Linked DNA regions of Synechococcus elongatus PCC 11801. Each later gene encodes a partner of the first gene's protein in a complex. Links are inferred from orthologs where the notes say so. Each region holds a gene or a part of one and is shown on either strand. Other genes may lie near its edges. The genes, in order: hisF and hisH.

What was found.
Region 2: the proteins of hisF (region 1) and hisH are in contact, whole or in part, in a crystal structure (PDB 6RU0), measured with the Thermotoga maritima proteins. The link is inferred for Synechococcus elongatus PCC 11801 from one-to-one orthologs. Residues at the interface, in WP_004080486.1 of Thermotoga maritima: Met1, Leu2, Ala3, Arg5, Ser40, Glu41, Asp45, Glu46, Ala70, Glu71, Ile73, Asp74, Ile75, Pro76, Phe77, Asp98, Lys99, Ser122, Gln123, Glu161, Thr195, Leu196, Asn247, Arg249, Glu251; in WP_004080484.1 of Thermotoga maritima: Asn15, Arg18, Arg22, Arg117, Leu118, Pro119, His120, Met121, Gly122, Trp123, Asn124, Asn134, Gly135, Tyr136, Tyr138, Val140, Tyr158, Glu180, Lys181, Ser182, Ser183, Lys184, Ile185.

Annotation. Positions count from the first base shown.
Region 1 is NZ_CP030139.2:1,332,597-1,342,807, reverse strand. The notes cover bases 2,083-5,000. They hold hisF (imidazole glycerol phosphate synthase subunit HisF), read right to left. Parts: upstream 3,967-5,000; coding sequence 3,199-3,966; downstream 2,083-3,198. Other genes in these bases: DOP62_RS06375 (Get3/ArsA fold putative tail anchor-mediating ATPase NosAFP), read left to right, coding at 4,363-5,000; petP (cytochrome b6f subunit PetP), read left to right, coding at 4,131-4,331; DOP62_RS06390 (hypothetical protein), read right to left, coding at 2,797-3,114; DOP62_RS06395 (glycosyltransferase family 2 protein), read left to right, coding at 2,083-2,724. Also shown: DOP62_RS06400 (HlyD family secretion protein), read left to right, coding at 1-473; more of DOP62_RS06395, read left to right, coding at 511-2,082; more of DOP62_RS06375, read left to right, coding at 5,001-5,436; chlorophyll synthase ChlG, read left to right, coding at 5,452-6,456; DOP62_RS06365 (MarC family protein), read right to left, coding at 6,508-7,179; DOP62_RS06360 (elongation factor G), read left to right, coding at 7,576-9,561; DOP62_RS06355 (glycosyltransferase family 2 protein), read left to right, coding at 9,647-10,211.
Region 2 is NZ_CP030139.2:895,528-905,574, forward strand. Bases 3,487-6,240 are described here. They hold hisH (imidazole glycerol phosphate synthase subunit HisH), read left to right. Parts: upstream 3,487-4,413; coding sequence 4,414-5,067; downstream 5,068-6,240. Other genes in these bases: DOP62_RS04275 (DUF3370 domain-containing protein), read right to left, coding at 3,487-4,217; rsmD (16S rRNA (guanine(966)-N(2))-methyltransferase RsmD), read left to right, coding at 5,064-5,612; DOP62_RS04290 (inositol monophosphatase family protein), read right to left, coding at 5,700-6,240. Outside these bases: cobM (precorrin-4 C(11)-methyltransferase), read left to right, coding at 1-784; DOP62_RS04260 (EamA family transporter), read right to left, coding at 753-1,622; RadC family protein, read left to right, coding at 1,650-2,384; more of DOP62_RS04275, read right to left, coding at 2,643-3,486; more of DOP62_RS04290, read right to left, coding at 6,241-6,662; DOP62_RS04295 (hypothetical protein), read right to left, coding at 6,676-7,200; DOP62_RS04300 (MGMT family protein), read left to right, coding at 7,414-7,794; DOP62_RS04305 (16S rRNA (cytosine(967)-C(5))-methyltransferase), read left to right, coding at 7,730-9,085; DOP62_RS04310 (LCP family protein), read right to left, coding at 9,108-10,047. UniProt on the Escherichia coli protein: IGPS catalyzes the conversion of PRFAR and glutamine to IGP, AICAR and glutamate. The HisH subunit catalyzes the hydrolysis of glutamine to glutamate and ammonia as part of the synthesis of IGP and AICAR.

The DNA.
Region 1 (10,211 bases):
CAACAATCCAAGAGATTCAGCAAGAAATTAAGAATCTTCAGCAGCAGCTAGAACTCCAGAAGAAAGCATTGATTAAAGCCCCGATTGAGGGGGTTGTTTGGTCGATTACCAATCGTACGGGTCTTCTGGGTATCCCACTGACTGCAGGTGATCCACTCTTAGAAATGGTGACTTGTGCAGATACGTGGGTAACAGCGCTAGTTTCAGAACGCGATCGTGGACGGCTCCGAATCGGCCAACAGGCAGAGATTCAATTACTTGATGGCACCAATACCAATATTTCTGGCAGGATTCGCTCCATTCGGGGTGGCCCCGGCAAAGTAACAGCAGGAACCGATGTTGCGGTTCCTCCACCTGATCTTGTCCGGAATGAAGTAGAAGTCCAAGTCAGTCTTTTAGAAAAACCTTCTGTACTGGCTGCTGGTAACTTCTGTGGCATTGGCCAAAGTGCCACTGTGAATTTCTTGCCTTAATGCTTCATGCCTATTGCTGCTCTAATCAGGGTGTCTCATGCAATTAAAACGGCTCCAGAAACTGGCTCCGGAAAGTACATTTTTGCTATTGGCGCTTTTGGCACTTCTGATTGTTCTGCTATTGCAAGCAGATTGGCAGAACTGGCTTGCGAATCTCATTGGCCTTTGGTATGCGGGACAAGCCGAGTTCAAGCCAGAAGGAACAACACTCGAAAACCTGCTTTATCCAGCGTTTGTTTGGCTAGGGATTACCTTCCTACTCAAAGAACTCTCCCCCAAACCCACCTTCTGGCCTCGGCTGATTACGAGTGTTGGTATTGCCATCCTCGGAATTCGCTATGAGCTTTGGCGCTTCTTTGGCAGCCTGAATCTTGATGATCCACTCAATGGAACACTGTCAGTTCTGCTCTTCTTCGCTGAATTATTGACTGTCATTAATACGATCGCATTTTTTCTCCACACAATATTTAGCCTCGATCGCTCACAAGAGGCCGATATCCTTAGCCAGGCTGTCATTAGCCAAGCCTATCAACCTAGTGTTGACGTGATTCTACCGACCTATAACGAAGGGGTTGATATTCTGCGGCGATCGGTCATTGCCTGTCAGGCAATGGACTATGCCAACAAAAAAGTCTTTCTCCTTGATGACACTCGTCGTCCGGAAGTCCGTGCCCTCGCTGTAGAGCTCGGTTGTGGCTATTTCGATCGCCCGGACAACAAACATGCCAAGGCTGGCAATATTAACCATGCACTTCCTTCCTTATCCGGAGAACTGTTGGTTGTCTTTGATGCTGATTTTGTCCCTAGCAAAAACTTCCTCATTCGGACCGTTGGCTTCTTTCAGGACCCCAAGACAGGGTTGCTACAGACTCCCCAGCACTTTTTTAACGAAGATCCAATTTCAATCAATTTGGGCTTAGAAGGAGTCCTTAACAACGAGCAGACTTTATTTTTTCGGTTTATCCAGCCTAGTCGAGACTACTTTAATTCGGTTGTCTGCTGCGGTACCTGTTTTGTGATCCGACGATCGGCACTGGATGAGATTGGAGGGATCCCAACTGAGAGTATTACGGAAGACTACTTCACCTCCATTAAGCTGCAAACCCATGGCTATCGAGTCAAGTATCTGAATGAAGCACTAGCAGCAGGTCTAGCACCAGAAACGATTAGTGCTTATATCAATCAACGTCTGCGCTGGGGACAAGGAACACTTCAGTCTTTATTTACAGATTCTAACTTTCTCAAAGTTCCCGGTTTGAAGTGGCAAGAGCGACTATCTCAGTCCCTCAGTATTATCTATTGGTTCTTATCGATCCCCAGAATGATCTTTCTTATCATTCCTCTTGCCTTTCTCCTGTTTGGCTTAGCTCCCTTGCGAGCCACAGTCAATGAGATCCTCTATTTCTTCCTACCGTACTATGTGGCGAATATTATGGCTTTCTCTTGGCTGACGGAAGGACGGAGATCGGCATTTTGGTCTGATGTCTATGAAACAATTATTTGTGTGCCGATGTCGATTACGATTCTGCGAACTTTAATCAGCCCAACGGGGAAGCCCTTTAAGGTGACACCAAAAGGGGATACAAACTCTGATGGAATCACCATCAACTGGGCACTGATTACGCCACTATTAACCGTTATGCTTCTCTCAGTAGTTGGAATTCTGCTACGAAGCTCAAGGTTGCAAGAAACTAATGTTAATCCTGACAGTTTGGCGATCAACCTTGTTTGGGCTGTTTATAACCTCTCGCTCTTATTGATTTGCATTTTGGTTGCGATTGATGTGCCCCAACGTCGCCATACTCGCTTTCTCCGCGCAGAACCCTGTGAGTTATGTTTAGGTGCAGTTGTTTTTTCTGGTGTGACTGAAGATCTTTCAGAAGAGGGTGGGCGAATCTTGCTCACACGTTTTGAGGGCTTGGTAAATGAAGAAAGTGAAGCACCTCAAACAACTTTGGAAGGGCTATTTCGCTTGCGATCGCCCAGTCCACTGGCTGATATGCCAATTCATGCAGAAGTCCGCTGGCACGATCGCCGAGCCTTAGCTGCTTTGCGCTATGAAGCTGCAGTAACGGAAGTGGAGGTGCGCCTCTATTTCTCGAATCTCACCCTTCCTGAGCAACGCCGTTTGATTCCTTATCTCTACTGCCAGCTTGGGCAATGGCAAGACTTACAAGTCCCTGAATTTAAGACAGCTTGGGCGATGCTAAGCTCTGTGTTTCGGCTGCATCCACTTGCTAATAGTCGTTGAAATTAGTGCTTAAGAGACAATGGGTGCATTTTTCTGGATCGGTAATAATGCAACCCTAAGTTTCTAGAGAGCTTACTGAGCCGTGCTAAGCAGAGGCTCTTGCCAAAACTTGGTTTGTGCAGAGCCGTCTAAGCTGGTCGGCTGGTTCAACTCTGTCAGCCAGCCTAGGGATTCATCGCTCCAATCCGGCGCGATCGCCTGTTGTCCGGAATAGCCGAGATAACCCATGTAGCTGTTCATCAACATGTAGACCGCGACCAAGGCTGCGGCTGCTGAAGAGACGAGAAACCCTGCCAACATCAGTGAGAATTCACGGCGATCGATCGCTTGCCGCATCAGCTGCAAGGCCCACATTACAAGGGCAATGACAATCAGCAGGATCAAGAACATTCGGCCACAGGGGGCAAAGGGGCTGGGTTCGCTGTTAACTATTGTAAAGTTTTTCCCAGATTTGGGCCCTTTTCTGGCTTTTTCTTAAGGTCTTGTGGGGATTTGAACTGATCGCAGGTGATCCTTAATTTCAGCAATGGTGAGCTGGCCGTAGTGCAGCAGCGAGGCTAGGAGTGCGGCTTCAGCATGGCCGGTCCGAAAGGCTTCAGCGATGTCTTTACAAGTACCCGCACCACCAGAGGCAATCACAGGAATTTCAACGCGATCAGCGATCGCACGGGTCAATTCCAAGTCATAGCCTGCCTGAGTACCGTCGGCATCCATGCTGGTGACGAGCAGTTCCCCTGCACCGTTACGAGCGACGGTCTCCGCCCAAGTCAGGGCATCAATTCCAGTGTTTTCACGACCCCCCCGCACATAGACATCCCAGCCCGGATTGTTGGGGTCTGTGCGACGGCGGGCATCGATCGCCACCACAATGCATTGACTGCCGAAGCGATCGCTGGCGCGACGGATGAGATCGGGGTCCCGCACAGCGGCAGAGTTGATGCTGACCTTGTCGGCACCAGCCCGTAACAGTTGCCGGATCGTCTCTAGGTCATTGATGCCGCCACCCACCGTTAAGGGGATAAAGACCTGTTCAGCCGTGCGATAGACGACATCCACCAGAATTTGGCGTTCCTCGTGAGTCGCGGCGATGTCGAGAAAGACCAGCTCGTCTGCGCCAGCCGCATCGTAGGCCTGCGCTAGTTCGACCGGATCGCCAGCATCGCGCAAATCGACAAAGTTGACCCCTTTGACAACACGCCCCGCTTTGACATCGAGGCAGGGCAAAATGCGCTTGGCAAGCATGGGGTCCGACTACAGGAGCAACTTCTTTCCACTCTACGGTTTGTGCTTGCGACTGCGATCGCTCGGCTGTGGGTCGATGACGAGCGGGGAGTCCTCACAACCAGCCGTGTCGGGGGAAACAGGCTGATAGACTGAAAAGCGGCCTATGTACAGACGACTCAACCATGGAGATTGGACAAAAAGTTCGGGTTCGCCGCATCCGCGATCGCGTGCCTGCAGAATTGGTGAGCCGTTTGCAGCAATCTCCGGTCGGCGTAATCAAGGCATTCAAAATCGTCGATGGCAAAGGTCTGGGCGTGATCGTTCAGTTTGGCAACGACTTCAGCACTTGGTTCTTTGAAGACGAAGTCCAACTCGAAGCCTAGGGGCTAAGGCGCAAGGTCTGAGCAGACCAGCATGACTCAAATTCTTTCCTTTCTGGGTAAGGGCGGTAGCGGCAGAACGACAGCGGCGATCGCCCTTGCTCGTCAGTCTGCTGCAGGTGGTGCTCGGACTCTAGTGTTGAGTCTAGGCAGCGATCCCTCACCGGATATGCTGCTTGCGCAGGACTTAGCTGCAACCCCAACCGCGATCGCTCCGAATCTAGAAGCCGTGCGAATGCCGGCAACTGCGGCGATCAATCGGGGCTGGGAAGAATTACAAACGCTGGAAGCGCAGTATCTCAAGACGCCGTTTCTGCGCAATATCTACAGCTCAGAGCTGGCCTTACTGCCGGGTTTTGAGCCTCTGCTGTTGCTGACTGAACTGCGGCGTTGGCTGGACCAGGGCTACGACCGAATTTGTCTGGATGGCCTCTCGAGTCCAGAACTGCTCCGCCTTTGGGGTGTGCCTGAAAGTTTGGATTGGTATGTGCGGCGGTTTCGCGGTGCGATCGCCGATTCCGAGTTTGGCCGCAACCTGGGCCCCTTTTTGCCAGCTCTATCTGCCGCTGTCTTTAGCGTTGGCCTGAGCATTGATGATTGGGGCCCGGCAGCCCGACTGTTGGAAACAGCTTTAGAACAGGGGCGATCGCTCTTGGCAGACCCACTTAAAGCGATGGCCATTTTGACGACGCGCAGCGATCGCGTCTCGCAAGCGGTGGCCTTGCAGTGGTGGGGAGCTGCTCAACCAATTGGTTTGCGTGTCGGGGCCGTACTGGCTAGCGAGACTCCTGTGCTGGACGATCTGAAACGAGACTTTGCGCCCTTGCCAGTCTTTGCGCTCAGTTCAGCCGCGGCAGATTCGGTGTTGCCCAGCTTTGATGTGTTGAATCGTGCTCCTGATCCCCTCACCATTGATTTGCAGGCGCGCCAGATTAAGCTTTTCCTGCCTGGCCTAGCGAAAGAGTCTGTCAAACTATCGCAGTCAGGCCCGGAGATTACGATTGAAGCCGGCGATCAGCGGCGCAATCTGCGATTGCCGGTCGCTTTACAGGGACGGGCCGTTGCGTCGGCTCGCTTCCAAGAGCAATCTTTGATCCTGTCCTTTTAGTAATTAGCGGTCACGATGTCTGAGCAACCTGTTACGCCACCCGTCGCTGAAGACGTTGATAGTGGCGCCAAGGCGCGCCAGCTGCTCGGCATGAAAGGTGCCCAAGCTGGTGAAACGTCCGTTTGGAAGATTCGGCTGCAATTGATGAAGCCGATCACCTGGATTCCCTTGATTTGGGGGGTGGTCTGTGGTGCGGCGGCTTCCGGCGGCTATGAATGGCGCTTCGATCACGTCTTGATTTCAGCCGCTTGCATGTTGATGTCGGGGCCGCTGCTGACGGGCTACACCCAGACGATTAACGACTACTACGATCGCGAGATTGACGCGATCAACGAGCCCTATCGACCGATTCCGTCTGGGGCGATTTCTCTCGGTCAGGTGCAAGCCCAAATCTGGGTGCTGTTGCTGGCCGGCATTGCGATCGCCTTTGGTCTCGATCGCTGGGCAAATCACGACTTTCCGATCATCACGGCACTCGCGATCGGTGGATCGTTTGTTTCCTACATCTATTCCGCCCCACCGCTGAAACTTAAGCAGAATGGCTGGCTGGGCAACTATGCATTGGGCGCGAGTTATATCGCGCTGCCTTGGTGGGCGGGGCAAGCCCTATTTGGCCAACTGAACTGGACGATTGTGGTCGTCACTTTGGTCTATAGCTTGGCCGGACTCGGGATTGCGGTGGTCAACGACTTCAAAAGTGTGGAAGGCGATCGCGCCTTAGGTCTGAAGTCTTTGCCAGTTTCCTTTGGGATTCAAACCGCCTCTTGGATTTGTGTGCTGATGATCGATCTCTTCCAGTTGGCTGCAGCTGGCTATCTGGTTGCGATTGGGCAGAATCTTTACGCAGCCATTTTGGTCCTGCTGATCATCCCTCAAATCACGTTCCAAGACATGTATTTCCTGCGCGACCCGCTAGCGAATGACGTCAAATACCAAGCCAGCGCTCAGCCGTTCTTAGTCCTCGGCATGCTGGTTACGGCTTTGGCGATTGGTCACAGCACGATCACCACGATCTTCTAGTCCTCGTTTCTGCCTGAATCAGTGAATTGAGTCCCTGGGTGCGTCATGCATTCAGGGACTATTGATAATGGCGCGATTGATGAGGCCGATAGTGGCTTCGCTAAGGCCATTCAAGATGAACTGAACCCCGATCGCAGCTAGCATTAACCCCAATAGACGAGAGGTAATCTCTAAACCGAGATTGCCGAGAATTCGCTCAAACCAATTGGCAACGGCCAGCGTCAACCAACTCAGAATGCAGATCGCAATTACTGCCATAATTAAGCCCAAGTTGGTCGGAAGGTTATTGGCTAAGTTGCCATAGAGGATAGCTGTGCTAATAGAAGCTGGCCCCACAAAAATGGGAATTCCTAAAGGGATAAAAAAGGATTGATAGGCTGTTTCAGCACGACGAAAAGCACTCTTGCTGCTAACGTCCGCCAGTTTTTGATGTGCTTTCGTGCGTTCGCCTTGAATCATATTGATGCCAATTAACAGCAACAGAATTCCACCTGCAATCCGAAAGGCAGCTAAGGAGATCCCAAAGAAACGGAGAATTGCTGTGCCGCTGAGCAGAAAAACCAGTTGAGAAACAAAAACTGTGAGCACCAAAAAGAGTGCTAGTAGGCGTTGAACTGATGGCTTTTCCTTGCCAACGTAGCTGATGAAAATGGGGAGATTGCCCAGGGGGTTGGTGACTGCAAAGAGTGCGACTGCAAAATTCAGCACTAAGGGCCAATTCATAGCAGCTTTGGCGGGGGTGATAGGTTCAAGCGCTGTAAGACTCCGATCGCAAACTGCAGTGTGGGAAGCGAGGCAGTCGCATCACTTCCTGTTCTACTCTGCCATCAATCCCTCAATGGGTTTCTGCAGAGCCTTGATGCACCGCGATCGCTCGGCCTAGCTGTTCTGATTGCCCAATAATCCTGTTCCGGACAGCACAGTTCCCGCCTGAGCGAAGAACAGAAGAAAAGCTTTCAGTCACGTTTAGGGCGTAGCGATCGCCCTACAGTGCTATCAGAGCGCGAGCCCTCAGGTGCGCTCCCGGATGCTGATTTGCCCATCTGCACGCTTCCTTGGCCGGAGGTCGAGCCACCTGCACTCTGATGATGGCTGCTAGCACAGCAGCAGGGGAGCTCTATGCAAGATCACAAGCTGGGTCGCCGCAACATTGCGATCGTGGGGCCCTACGGCTCTGGTAAAACCAGTCTTTTAGAAAGTTTGTTGGCGGACCTTGGGGCGATTAATCGGCCCGGCCGCGTCGAAGCTGGCAATACGGTCGGGGATAGTTCGCCGGAAGCGCGATCGCGGCAAATGACCGTTGAGATCAACGTGGCGTCCACCGCCAGCCTGACGTTTTTGGACTGTCCTGGCTCCGTGGAGTTTCAACAGGAAACCTGGAACGCCTTGATTGGAGTTGATGGGGCGATTGTTGTCTGCGAGGCTGATCCCGATCGTGCCTTAACCCTCGCGCCGATCTTTCACTTTCTCGACAGTTGGGAAATCCCCCACTGCGTCTTTATCAACAAGCTCGAACGAGCGACGGAAGCGCGTTGGCAAGCCACCCTCGATAGCCTGCGTAGCTGCTGTAGTCGGCCACTGGTGGCGCAGCAGTATCCCTTGTTCCAAGGCGATCGCGCCGTCGGTTTTGTCGATTTGATTTCTGAGCAGTCCTGTTCCTTTGGTGAAGCCCTTAACTTGCCGCTGTCGATGGCGGAGACCGCAGCCCGCAACACGCTGCTAGAAACCTTGGCCAACTACGACGATCACCTACTCGAAGAATTGCTCGAGGAAATTGAGCCGCCCGTTGAGGAAATCTTGGACGACTTGCGCCAAGACGTCAGCGCCGATTTGATCGTGCCGGTGTTGACGGGAAGCGCTCAGTTGCACTGGGGAATCTCAGCACTATTAGCAGCGCTGCAGCAGGAAATGCCCACGCCGGCTGAGACGGTGCAGCATCGCCGCCTGATTCCTTGCGATCGCCCAGTGGCGCAAGTCCTGAAAACCTTCTTCCATCCCCAGGCAGGCAAACTCTCCCTCGTCCGCCTCTGGCAGGGGGAACTGCAAGAGGGCGACACCTTAGACGGCGATCGCCCCAGTGGCATCTACCGACTGATGGGTGATCAGTTGCAATCGGTGCAACAGGCTCACTGTGGGGAAATTGTCGCCTTGGGCCGGATGGAATCAGCCCTGACGGGCGACAGCCTCGGCTTGGATGCCGTCGATAGTCCGCTGCCACGGGTTGCGATCCAGACGCCTGTCTATGCACTCGCGCTTACCCCCGAGCGGCGCAGTGATGAAGTCAAACTCGGCCAATGTCTGCGCCGCCTCCAAGAAGAAGATCCCTCGCTGCAATGGGAACAGCACGGCGACACCCACGAAGTCATCCTTTGGGGGCAGGGGGAAATTCATCTGCAAGTAGCCCTCAATCGCCTGCGCCGCAAGTACAACCTGCCGATGACCACCCATCTCCCGCAGGTGCCGTTCCGCGAAACGATTCGCAGTGCGGTCAGTGGCGTCCATGGCCGCTACAAACATCAAACCGGCGGCCATGGCCAGTTTGGCGATGTCTATCTCGACATCCAACCGCTCCCGCGTGGTGAAGGCTTCCGCTTCCAAGAAACCGTTGTTGGCGGTGTGGTGCCCCGCCAGTACATTCCTGGCGTCGAATCAGGAGTGCGCGAGTTCCTAGAACGCGGTCCGCTAGGTTTCCCCCTGGTGGACGTGGAAGTGACGCTGACCCATGGGTCTTACCACAGCGTTGATAGCTCTGAGCAAGCTTTCCGGCAGGCAGCCCGCTTGGCGATGCAGTCCGGAATTCCGGCAGCAGAACCGCTGCTGTTGGAACCAATCTTGCAGGTGGAACTATTTGCACCAGCTGTATTCACGTCCGCCATGCTGCGGTTGCTCAGTGGTCATCGTGGTCAAATCCTTGGCTATGAGTCCTGCGAGAATCGCGAAGGCTGGGATCAGGTCAGTGCCTACCTGCCTCAAGCAGAAATGCAAGCCCTTGGCATTGAGTTGCGATCGGTGACTCAGGGCGTGGGCTTCTTCCACTGGCGGCATAGCCATCTCGCGGAGGTTCCAGAGCGGTTGCAGCAACAGTTACTGAGCGATCGCAGCTAGCAGACAATTCAGCGATCGCCCCGAAGAGCGACCCGGCTGCCTCACGCCTCGGCGATAATAGGCAGGAAAAGCCGGGCGCTCTATGGTGTTTTTTAGCGTCGTTATCCCCACCTATAACCGTCGTCCCATTCTGGAAAAATGTCTGCGCGCCCTTGAGCAGCAGCAAATTCCGGCTGAGACAGCGATCGCGGGCTATGAAGTCGTGGTGGTTGATGACGGATCCACGGATGGCACGGTGGACTGGCTGAAAGCGCAAGCGGCGGAGTTTCCCCACGTCCGTCTGTTTGAACAAGATCATCAAGGCCCTGCCCGAGCGCGCAATCTGGGTGTTCAGCAAGCCCAAGGCGACACGATCATCTTTATCGATAGCGACTTGGTGGTGACGCCGCCCTTCTTGCAGGCCCACGCCACCGGACTGGAGAAGGGGCGACAGCGGCTCGGCAGCGATCGCTGCTTTACTTACGGCGCGGTGATCAATACTTGCAACTTTGATAATCCGACTGCGGAACCCTTCAAGGTCACGGACTTTTCTAACGCCTACTTTGCAACGGGCAACGTCGCGATCGCCCGTCACTGGCTAGAAACTGCCGGTCTGTTTGACACTGCATTTCAGCTCTATGGCTGGGAGGATCTGGAGTTAGGCGTTCGCC
Region 2 (10,047 bases), 440 kb from region 1 along the record:
TGCAGGCGTTTACTTCGTCGGCGTTGGCCCAGGCGACCCGGAGCTAATGACGGTACGGGCTCAAAAGCTGATTGCCGCCGCCGATGTTCTGCTCTACACCGATTCATTGGTACCGCCTGCGATCTTGGCTGATGCAAGGCCAGACGCAGAACGACTGCCAACGGCCCATCGCACGCTAGAAGAGATTCTGCCGATCCTCAAAGAGCGAGTGGCAGCGGGGGCGATCGTGGCGCGACTCCACGATGGCGATCCCAGTCTCTACAGCACGATCGCGGAACAAATCGCCGGTCTGCGATCGCAGGGCATCCCCTACCAAGTCATTCCCGGCGTCAGTGCCTTTCAAGCAGCAGCAGCTCGACTGGGGCAAGAGCTCACCCTGCCAGGGCTTGTGCAGACGATCATTTTGACTCGCTGCGCCGGTCGGATTGGGCTGCCCGATCGCGAATCCCTATCGTCTTTGGCCGCGCATCAGGCCAGTCTCTGTCTCTATCTCAGCGCTCGCCAAGCCGAGAAAGCACAGTCGGAACTGTTGGAGCATTACCCGCCAGAAACCCCGATCGCAGTTTGCTATCGACTGGGTTGGCCGGATGAAGCGATCTGGCTAGGGAAGCTATCGGAGCTGGCGCAGATTACCCAAGATCAGCAGCTCGATCGCACGGTGCTGTATCTAGTCAGTCCCGCTTTGGATGTGGCGGATGCAGGGCGATCGCAGCTCTACAACCCCGATTATCACCATCTGTTTCGACCAGAAGCTACAGCAGCACGATCGCCCCAGCCATCATGAGGGCTGCCCCAAAAAAGCGCTGACGGAGCTGCTTTTCCCCGAAGAAGACAGCGCCATAGACCACGCCGATCAGGGTGCTGAGGCGTTTGACGGAAATGATTTGTACGACCGTCGCTTGGTTGAGCGCCACCATTTGAGCCACAACACCGACGCTATTGAAGATCGCCATGGCACTGAGCGATCGCCAAGGATATTTGCGGACAGGCCCTAAACCGCGCCCCAAGATCAGCAGAACGATGCCAGTACTGCCAAACAGGCAGAGCAGCCAGAAATAGGGATCAGACGACTGGACACCAATTTTGTCGAGGTTGCTGGTGATGCTCCAAAGAAACGCCACAAACACCATGATTCGTTGAGCCGGCTGCTGCCAGAGATCAATGAGGGGTTGCAAACGGGAGCTACTGTCGCGATCGCGGCGATTTAGTTGATAAGCCCCGATGACCAGCAGAATCACGCCAGCACTGTCCTGCCAAGCCAAATGTTCCGCCACAATCAGCGGTGAGGTCAGCAGCAGAAACAGGGGTGTCAAGTTGACGATCGGGGCTACCAGCGACAACTCGCCCATCTGCAGCGCCCGCGCGTAGAGCCAAAAGGCCACTAAATTCAGACTGCTGCCCAGCAAGCAGCTCCACCAAAAGTTGGGCCCGATCGCTGGAATCCCCTGCCAGAGCACAATCGGCAAAAGCAGGAGCGTCGTTAGCAGCGAGAGCAAAGCGGCTAGACGAGTGGCGGAGAGTTGCTGCAAACTGCGCTTGGCGAATAGATCTTTGGTCGCCTCACAGGTGGCTGTCAGGCTGGCAAGTAGTAACCAAGGTGCCAAGCGAATCTCCGTGGGCATGCTGAGGAAGCGTCTCTCTGCAATCCTATGGCGACTTCTGGTTTGCGCGTGGCTGATCTACCCGAAGATGAGCGACCGCGGGAGCGGCTGATGCGATCGGGGCCGAGTGGTCTTTCGACGGCTGAATTACTGGCGATTCTGTTGGGAACGGGACAAGGGCCGGGTGGTCTATCAGCCGTTGGGCTAGGTCAACTCTTGCTCAGTCAGCTCGGTCAACACCAGCGCGAACCACTGCGGGTGCTGCGGCAAATTACCGTCGCTGAGCTGATGCAAATCCCCGGCATTGGTCCGGCCAAGGCGACGGCGATCGCGGCTGCGATCGAGTTAGGAAAACGGGTTTATCAAACCGATGTCAACACAGTCCTGCCGATTACTTCCCCAGAAGCAGCTGCCAAAGCTCTCAGTGCAGATCTAATGTGGGCGGAGCAGGAACGCTTTGCCCTGCTACTATTGGATGTCCGCCACAATCTGATTGGCCAACGGGTGTTGACGATTGGCACGGCGACTGAAACCTTGGCCAATCCCCGCGAAATTTTCCGAGAGGCGCTACGACTTGGGGCAACCCGCTTGATCGTGGCCCACAACCATCCATCCGGTCAGGTCGATCCCAGCAGTGCCGACCTCAGTTTGACGGAACAACTGCTGAAACTCGGGCAAGCACTGGAGTTACCCGTGCTCGACCACCTCATTCTGGGACAAGGACACCACCGCAGCTTGCGCGATACGACAGGACTTTGGCAGAAATTTCCCCAGGGTGACTGAGCTTGCGCGATCGCTAAAGTCACCGTAAGATTAGAGCTTGCGGGCGATTAGCACAGTGGTAGCGCACTTCCTTCACACGGAAGGGGTCACTGGTTCGAATCCAGTATCGCCCATCTTTTTAAGCCTCCCGCTTGTAGGCTTTTAATTGCTTGCAAGGCTGCGATCGCAGTTCTCTGGGTGTTTTTCCAGAGAGCAGCAGTCGAGCCTTAACCGATTTGGCGGCGTGACTCATAACCCTTGGCTCGGTCTATTGAGTTATCAAAAGCGTCGGAGGTCGCGATCGCGAATGACCGGCTGCAGTTGGCCTGCAGAGACTGGGTCGAGGGTGTAGATCGAAAAGACCTGTGGCGGTGTTGCATCAGCTGGATAGAGCAGGGTGGCTCGCACCTTGCGCATCTCTTGGGGCTTCAAATTCAAAATAATCAGCGGTTCCCCAAGCTGGCCACGCTTCTGCACGATGTGAACAAAGCGCGTTTCCTCACGACCGCGATCGTTCTCAAACTGTAGGCGGACCGTCCCCCGATAGAAGACGCGATCGGGAGGCTCTCGCAGGAAGCGCAGGATGCCCCCGTCATCCGTTTTGACAGGCGTATGGAAGACGACAGCAACGGCTTGACTGCGATCGCTGCCATTAAACAGCGGGAAGGTCAGGTCGTACTCGACCCCGTAATTGCCATGGGAGAGATAGGCCGAGAAGGGATAGCGCGCTAACATCGGTGCGCTTTGCACCTGTTCGGTTCCCAGTGTGCCCCGCGGCAACGTGCTGATTGGATAGGCGATCGCTCGGCCCGGTCCCGCAATAGTGAGTTTGTCGCTGTTTGGGTCGGTGACGGTGGTGCGCCAGACTGAGCCTTCGGCCACTCCCGCCACTCGACCATAGATCAGACGGCTGACAAAAAAGACCGATCGTGGTGGAGTGGGAATCGCATCATTAGGCTTGACGAGCGATCCAGTCTGCAGGGTTGTCCAATAGTCCTCAAGGCTGGGTGCTCGCTCGTTGCCCTGTTCATCTCGAGGGGCATACAGTGCCACATTCGCGGCATAGACTTTGCCATCGCTCTGCAAGCGCATCAGTAGCGATCGCGTGTTGGATGAGGGGGTCAGCGGCCCAACTGGAATCGGCAGATTGAGCAGCAGTTGGGGCGATCGCGGTGGAATGACGATCGACTCCGGCAAAACTCCCTGACGGTTACCTCGCAGGACTTCGTTGACAACGCGGCTCCCAGGACCCGAAAACACACTGCCTCGAGAATCTTCCAGATAAGACTCAAGGGGCAAGAACAGCGCATCGGGTCGCGTCAGATAGGTTGCGCCGTTCAACACCTGCACCGTGACTGGGCGATCGCTAGGGTTGTAGAGCACAACCCCCTGAAACATCGTCCGCACCTGCTCTGGGGTTGCAGCTCGGGAAATGTGGTGCGTGAAAATATCGAAGCGCCCCTCAAAGGCATAGCCGAGATGGGCCTCCGCATTGACCATGCCCTCAGGCGGCAGGGTCGAGAGCAAAATACCCTCACCAGAGACAATCTCAGGATTGTTGCTATTAAAAACCGGCACTGAATCGAGCCGACCCGGTAGGGGGCGAATCTCTTGGGGCTGGCTAATTTCAGGCTCTAGGGCTGGCGGCAAATTCGGCGCCAGATTAGGACGGAGGGGTCGCAGTGGTCGCAGACGCGGTGGTGGAGTGGTGGGAGGATTGGTTGTAAAACCTGGCAGCGGTTCTGCTGCTGGATTCGGATCGGTAGGAACTTGACTCAAGGATTGTTCCGTCAGCCCTTCAGTTAAAGCGGGAAGGACAAACGCTGGCGGCACAGGAAAAAACGGAAACAGCATAAAGGCTAGGAACTGCGGACTACGCAGGTCGGCGGCAGTACAACAAAAGCTCTAACCAGCGGTGCATTACGAAAGGCAAATGCCGCCAAAGCTAAAACTCTAGGCGATTCCTGCACCAGGGGCAAGTCTGAGAGCGACTGGCTCCCATTGGCTCTTAAGATAAAAGTCGACTCTGTTTCTGCTGAGCTGCAACGTCATGGCCTCCACTCCTCAAATTGCCGTGGTTGACTATGACATGGGCAACTTGCACTCTGCATGCAAAGGGTTAGAGGCAGCGGGTGCCAATCCCATTGTGACGGCTGATCCGGCAACGATTCTGGCGGCAGATGCAGTCCTACTGCCGGGTGTTGGATCGTTTGATCCAGCCATGCAGCACCTGCGCGATCGCCAGTTAATTGAGCCACTGCATCAAGCAGCGACAAGCGGCAAGCCTTTTCTAGGCATTTGTTTAGGTCTGCAACTACTGTTTGAGTCCAGTGCTGAAGGTCAAGAGGCTGGATTAGGCATTCTGTCGGGGCGAGTGGAGCGGTTTCGGAGTGAGCCTGGCTTAGTGATTCCCCATATGGGTTGGAATCAACTCCAGCTCCAACAGCCTGATTGTCTACTCTGGCAAAATCTGGGTTCAGATCCCTGGTTCTACTTTGTCCACACCTACCACGTGGTTCCCAGCGATCCAGCTGTGACTGCAGCGACCGTACAGCATGGATCTCAACAGGTAACGGCTGCGATCGCCAGCGATCGCCTCTGGGCGGTGCAGTTTCACCCGGAAAAATCCGCGAAGACGGGCTTACAGCTCTTGGCAAACTTCGTGGCACAAGTGGCGGCTAGCCAGCTCCAACCAGTGGCATGAGCATCCGTCTGTCGGGCGGCCGATCGCTGCAGACCCCTGCTGGTCTGACCACGCGACCCACACCGGCTCGAGTCCGCAATGCCGTGTTCAACATCTGGCAACTCCACGTTCCTAACTGTCGTTGGCTTGACCTGTGCACGGGCAGCGGGGCCATGGGGGGCGAAGCCCTATTACGGGGCGCCAGCGCTGTCTGGGGCATTGAGCAATCCCCGAAAGCTTGTCGCGCGATCGCCCACAACTGGCAAAAGCTGCAAGCTGATGACCAAGAGGTACGGCTGTTGAAGGGAGAGGTCTGCCGGATATTGGCCACCCTGATGGCTGCGCCCTTCGACCTGATCTACTTCGATCCTCCCTACGACAGCGATCTCTATGAGCCAGTTTTAGCTTTGTTGGCTGAGCGATCGCTCCTGAAGACTCAGGGAGAAATTGCGGTAGAACATCGTCCTGATCGGGCGATCGCCCTTCCCCCTGGGTTCACACTCAAACAATCTCGCCGCTATGGCAGTACCGCTATTAGCCTGATTACTTGGAAAACCAAAGCTTAATGCTTATTGAGCAGCTTGGCTATTGCACTCGACAGGTCAATTAGACCAGTTGCATCAAGCCTGCCGGCCTTGAGGTTGAGCAGGAGATTAAACCAGTTCTAAGAGCGGGGTTTGAGCCCGCAGTGCCGCTAGAACTGCAGCATGACAGGCAGCATTACTGGCAGCAATGCCTTGGTTGTTGAAGAGCTTACTGCCAGCACCAAAGTCCAGCGATCGCCCGGTTTGGTCACTGACGCAGCCACCCGCTTCCTGTAGCAAGAGAACGCCCGCTGCATGGTCCCAAATGTTCTCGCGGCGATCGCTCTCGGGATTGACCAGCCGTAAGTAAAGGTCCGCTTCGCCGCGGGCAATCAACGCATATTTGACCAAGCTATCGACAGCCCGAGCCGGGGTGACTAATCCCGCCCGAGTGGCGATCGCATCCTGCCAAGCGGGATGGCCATGCTCCCGTTCCACGCTTTCGAGTCGGAGGGCAGCGGTAGCTTGGCGATCGCTGACTTGAAGGGGAATGACGCGATCGCCCTGAATTTGCCAAGCGCCTTGTCCCCGCACCGCTGCAAAGAGCGCACCATCCGGACCATCAAGGGCGGGTGCTGCAATCGCTGCCACTTCTACCTGGCCTTCAACGATCAGAGCCAGCGCGATCGCGTATTGGTCGCCTCGCACGTAGCCTTTGGTGCCATCAATTGGGTCAAGAGTCCAAAAGCGATCGCCGGGTTGACCTTTACCCCGCTGAATCCAAGCCGCTACGGTATCAGGTGAGGCTTGTGGTCGCTGCAGCCGGACATAGTCGGTAATCTGATCCAGCACATCAGCTGCCAAAAGACTGGCATCCTCTTCACCGACCAGCGGATCGGCTGGAAAGGTTTCACTCAAATGCGCAGCAATCAGGGCTTGAGCACCATAGTCCGCTACGGTCACCGGACTTTGATCCGGTTTGCACAGAGCCGTGGCTTGGCGATCGCGACGCACGGTTTGGCAGAGTTGGGCAGCTGATTGCACCGCAGTCAGGGCTGCGTGGAGTTCAGGACAGACAGGAAGCAGGGTCACGCGCAGGGTCGGGCTAGGTGGCAGGCGTCGATGTGCCGCGAGGCTGTTCTGCCGGAGGAGCAGCTTTAGGCGGATTGGCCGATGGAGTGGTGGCTTTCATTTCCGGCACGATCGGGAAGCCGCGACCGAAGCACATATTGCCGAACCGGAAACAACCACTGGCTTCGAGTTCTAGCCAGGTCGGCTGGGTGTCGAGCCAACGCTTGCCCGTCGGGTCATACCAACGCCATTCGCCTGTCTGCGATCGACTGAAGTCGCTGAGGCCGCCATAGCTCCATTTGATTTGGACGCCGCTAGGGTAGGGCTGTTTGCTGGTATAAATCGCGATGATCTCGCAGTCGTAAGGCGTCAGTGAGGCTGGATCACGACCGATGTAGCACTTGGAGGGGGTTCTCGCTAACTCCCGAATTTGCGGGGGCTGAGCCGGGGGAGAAGGAGGCGTGGCTGGGGGAGGAGTCTGGGCGATCGCGGGCAGAACAGCGCCCAAGCTTATGCCAAGGGCAGAAACGAGGGTGTGAGCGATCGATCGAAGCATCATTGATAGAGTCTCCAGTCGCGTCGGGCAGAGTGTTCCAAGCCACTGCTCAGGGAGGAGTTGTCCTTGATTTTGACATCCGATCGCAGTCTCTGACTGTTGGGATTGTGACGATCGCCCCTGAACTCGCCCTAAGATCAGCAAAGGCGACCGCCCTCATCCCAGCGATCTCTGATCACCGAAATTCCTGATACTGATGCGCTGTTCTGTCACCAGGTGAGTACCTACGATCAGATTTACGCAGTGGTTCGCCAAATTCCCGTTGGCTGCGTTGCCACCTACGGACAAGTCGCAACCTTGGCTGGACTAGCGGGAAAACCTCGGGTCGTCGGCTATGCCCTCTATCGGGTCGCGCCCAGTCTGACCGACACGATTCCCTGGCATCGGGTGGTCAATGCACGGGGAGAAGTATCCATGTCTGCGCTGCGGCATGGCAGTGATTATTTGCAGCGTCACCTGCTCGAAGCTGAAGGAATTGAATTTGACTCACAAGGACGCCTCAGTCTCCACCGCTACCGCTGGCAACCCGACTCTGCCGCGTCCCAGTCGGGGCAATGCCCGTTGGGTAGCGTTTCAAACCCTGACGACAATTCGTGACGGAGCGTTTGCGGATCTTGCCCTCGATCGCCATCTACAGCGATCGGGCTTGGCTGGAGCCGATCGCCGGCTGGTGACGGAATTGGTCTACGGCTGTGTGCGACGCCAGCGCACCTTGGATGTCCTGATCGATCTGCTGGCCCAACGACCTGCAGCCCAGCAACCTCCGGTGTTGCGAACAGTGTTGCAACTGGGGCTATACCAACTGCGTTATCTCGAACAGATTCCAACAGCAGCTGCCGTAGCGGAAACTGTGCAGCTCGCCAAACAACTGGGATTAGGGGGGTTGGCTGGGGCCGTCAACGCGATTTTGCGCCAATATCTCCGCCAGTCTGAAGAGCGCGATCCACTGCCGCTACCGAGCAATCCAGTCACAGCCTTGGCTATCCACCAAAGCTTTCCCGACTGGCTCGTGCAGTTCTGGAGCGATCGCCTGGGCTTGGACGAAGCCGAATTTCTCTGTCACTGGTTCAATCAGCCACCCAGCATCGACCTGCGGATCAATCCCCTGCGCTGTGAGCGATCGCAGGTGCAAGCAGCACTGGAAGCCGTGGCCATTCGCAGTACCCCCGATCCACAACTGCCCCAAGCCCTGCGACTGATCGATCCGCCCGGCCCGATTCGACAGCTCCCGGGCTTTGACGAAGGCTGGTGGATGGTCCAAGACAGCAGTGCCCAGTTGATTGCTCACCTCGTCGATCCGCAGCCGGGTGAAACCGTGTTGGATGTCTGCGCTGCGCCAGGGGGTAAATCCACTCATTTGGCCGAATTGATAGGCGATCGCGGTCAGGTAATTGCCTGCGATCCATCCGCCAAGCGCCTGCGTAAGGTGCAAGAAAATGCCCAGCGCTTGCAGTTGAAGAGCATCACCACCCGTGCGATCGACGGACGCCAGCTGCATGGCATTCAGGCCGATCGCGTTTTAGTGGATGCTCCCTGTTCGGGCTTAGGCACGCTGCATCGCCATGCCGACGGTCGTTGGCGGCAGAGCCCTGAGAGCGTGGCGGAACTGGCGCAGTTGCAGGCAGAAATTCTCGAAGCTGCTGCCACTTGTCTAAAACCCAATGGGATTTTGGTCTACGCCACTTGCACCCTCCATCCAGCCGAGAATGAAGCTGTGATCGAGCAGTTTTTGCAGCGCCACTCCGATTGGCAACTAGCTCCCCTCCCTGAAGAGAGTCCTTTTCAAGCTTGGGCTGAAGCAAACGGCACCCTGCGCATCTGGCCCCATCGGCACGATCGCGATGGTTTCTTTGGGGCACGACTGCAGCGATCGCCGCTGAGCGCTTAGGCTCTCCTGCTTAGGAAGAGCATCAATTGGCTTCCGCACCGGCGGGCGGTAAGGGCAGAAAACGGCCAACCTCCGTTTTGAACCAATCCCAACCACTGCTCGAGAGGGGGGACGGTGTAATCTCTTGGGCCACCCAGTCATCGATCGCGTTGTAGTCCGGCAGCCAATAGCTAATCGCGTAGCTACTGCCGCTGGGCTGCCCCGGCAAGGTCGAGACTTCGACGGGTTTATTGCTGGCAAGAAAAGCTGCGATCGCCAACACCTCTGCGCCGCTTAAATCGCTGTCGATGTAGGGCTGGCTCAGGGCAAGGCCGAGGGGCAACCGCAGGATTCCAAGGGGGTTGAGCACTTGCTGCTGCAGCGCTTTCAGGAGGGCTTGCTGCCGTTGAATACGACCGACATCGCCCAGCCCATCCTGCCGAAAGCGGAGAAACTGCACAGCGCGATCGCCACTGAGATGCTGTTGCCCCGCTTCGAGATCAATCGTCAGGTTTTGGGTCACATCCCGATACTGCATCCGCTCTGGCACCGTAACGGTCAGGCCACCAATGCCATCGATGAATCGGGCGATCGCTCTTTGTTCAACCCGGATATAGCGATCAACGGTGACTTTACCGAGGAGGCTCTGGGTGGTTTCTGCTGCTAAAACAGGCCCACCATAGACATTGGCCGCGTTGATTTTGTCGATGCCGTAACCCGGTAGTTCAGTGCGGGTATCCCGCGGGAGCGATACCACCAGCGATCGCCCCCGTTGTGGATCGAGGTAGACAAACAGCATCGTGTCGCTGCGGCCTCGAAACATCGCCTCGGGCGAAGCTTCCGGATCCGGTACTTGGTCCACCCCCAAGATCAAGAGACTGAAGGGGCGCTGTAAACCCGTTAGACCGAGGAGTGGTTGACTCGAAGCGGTTGGTAGGCGATCGCCGTTGTTGACTTTGCGCAGGGGCAATGGCTGGAGTCCA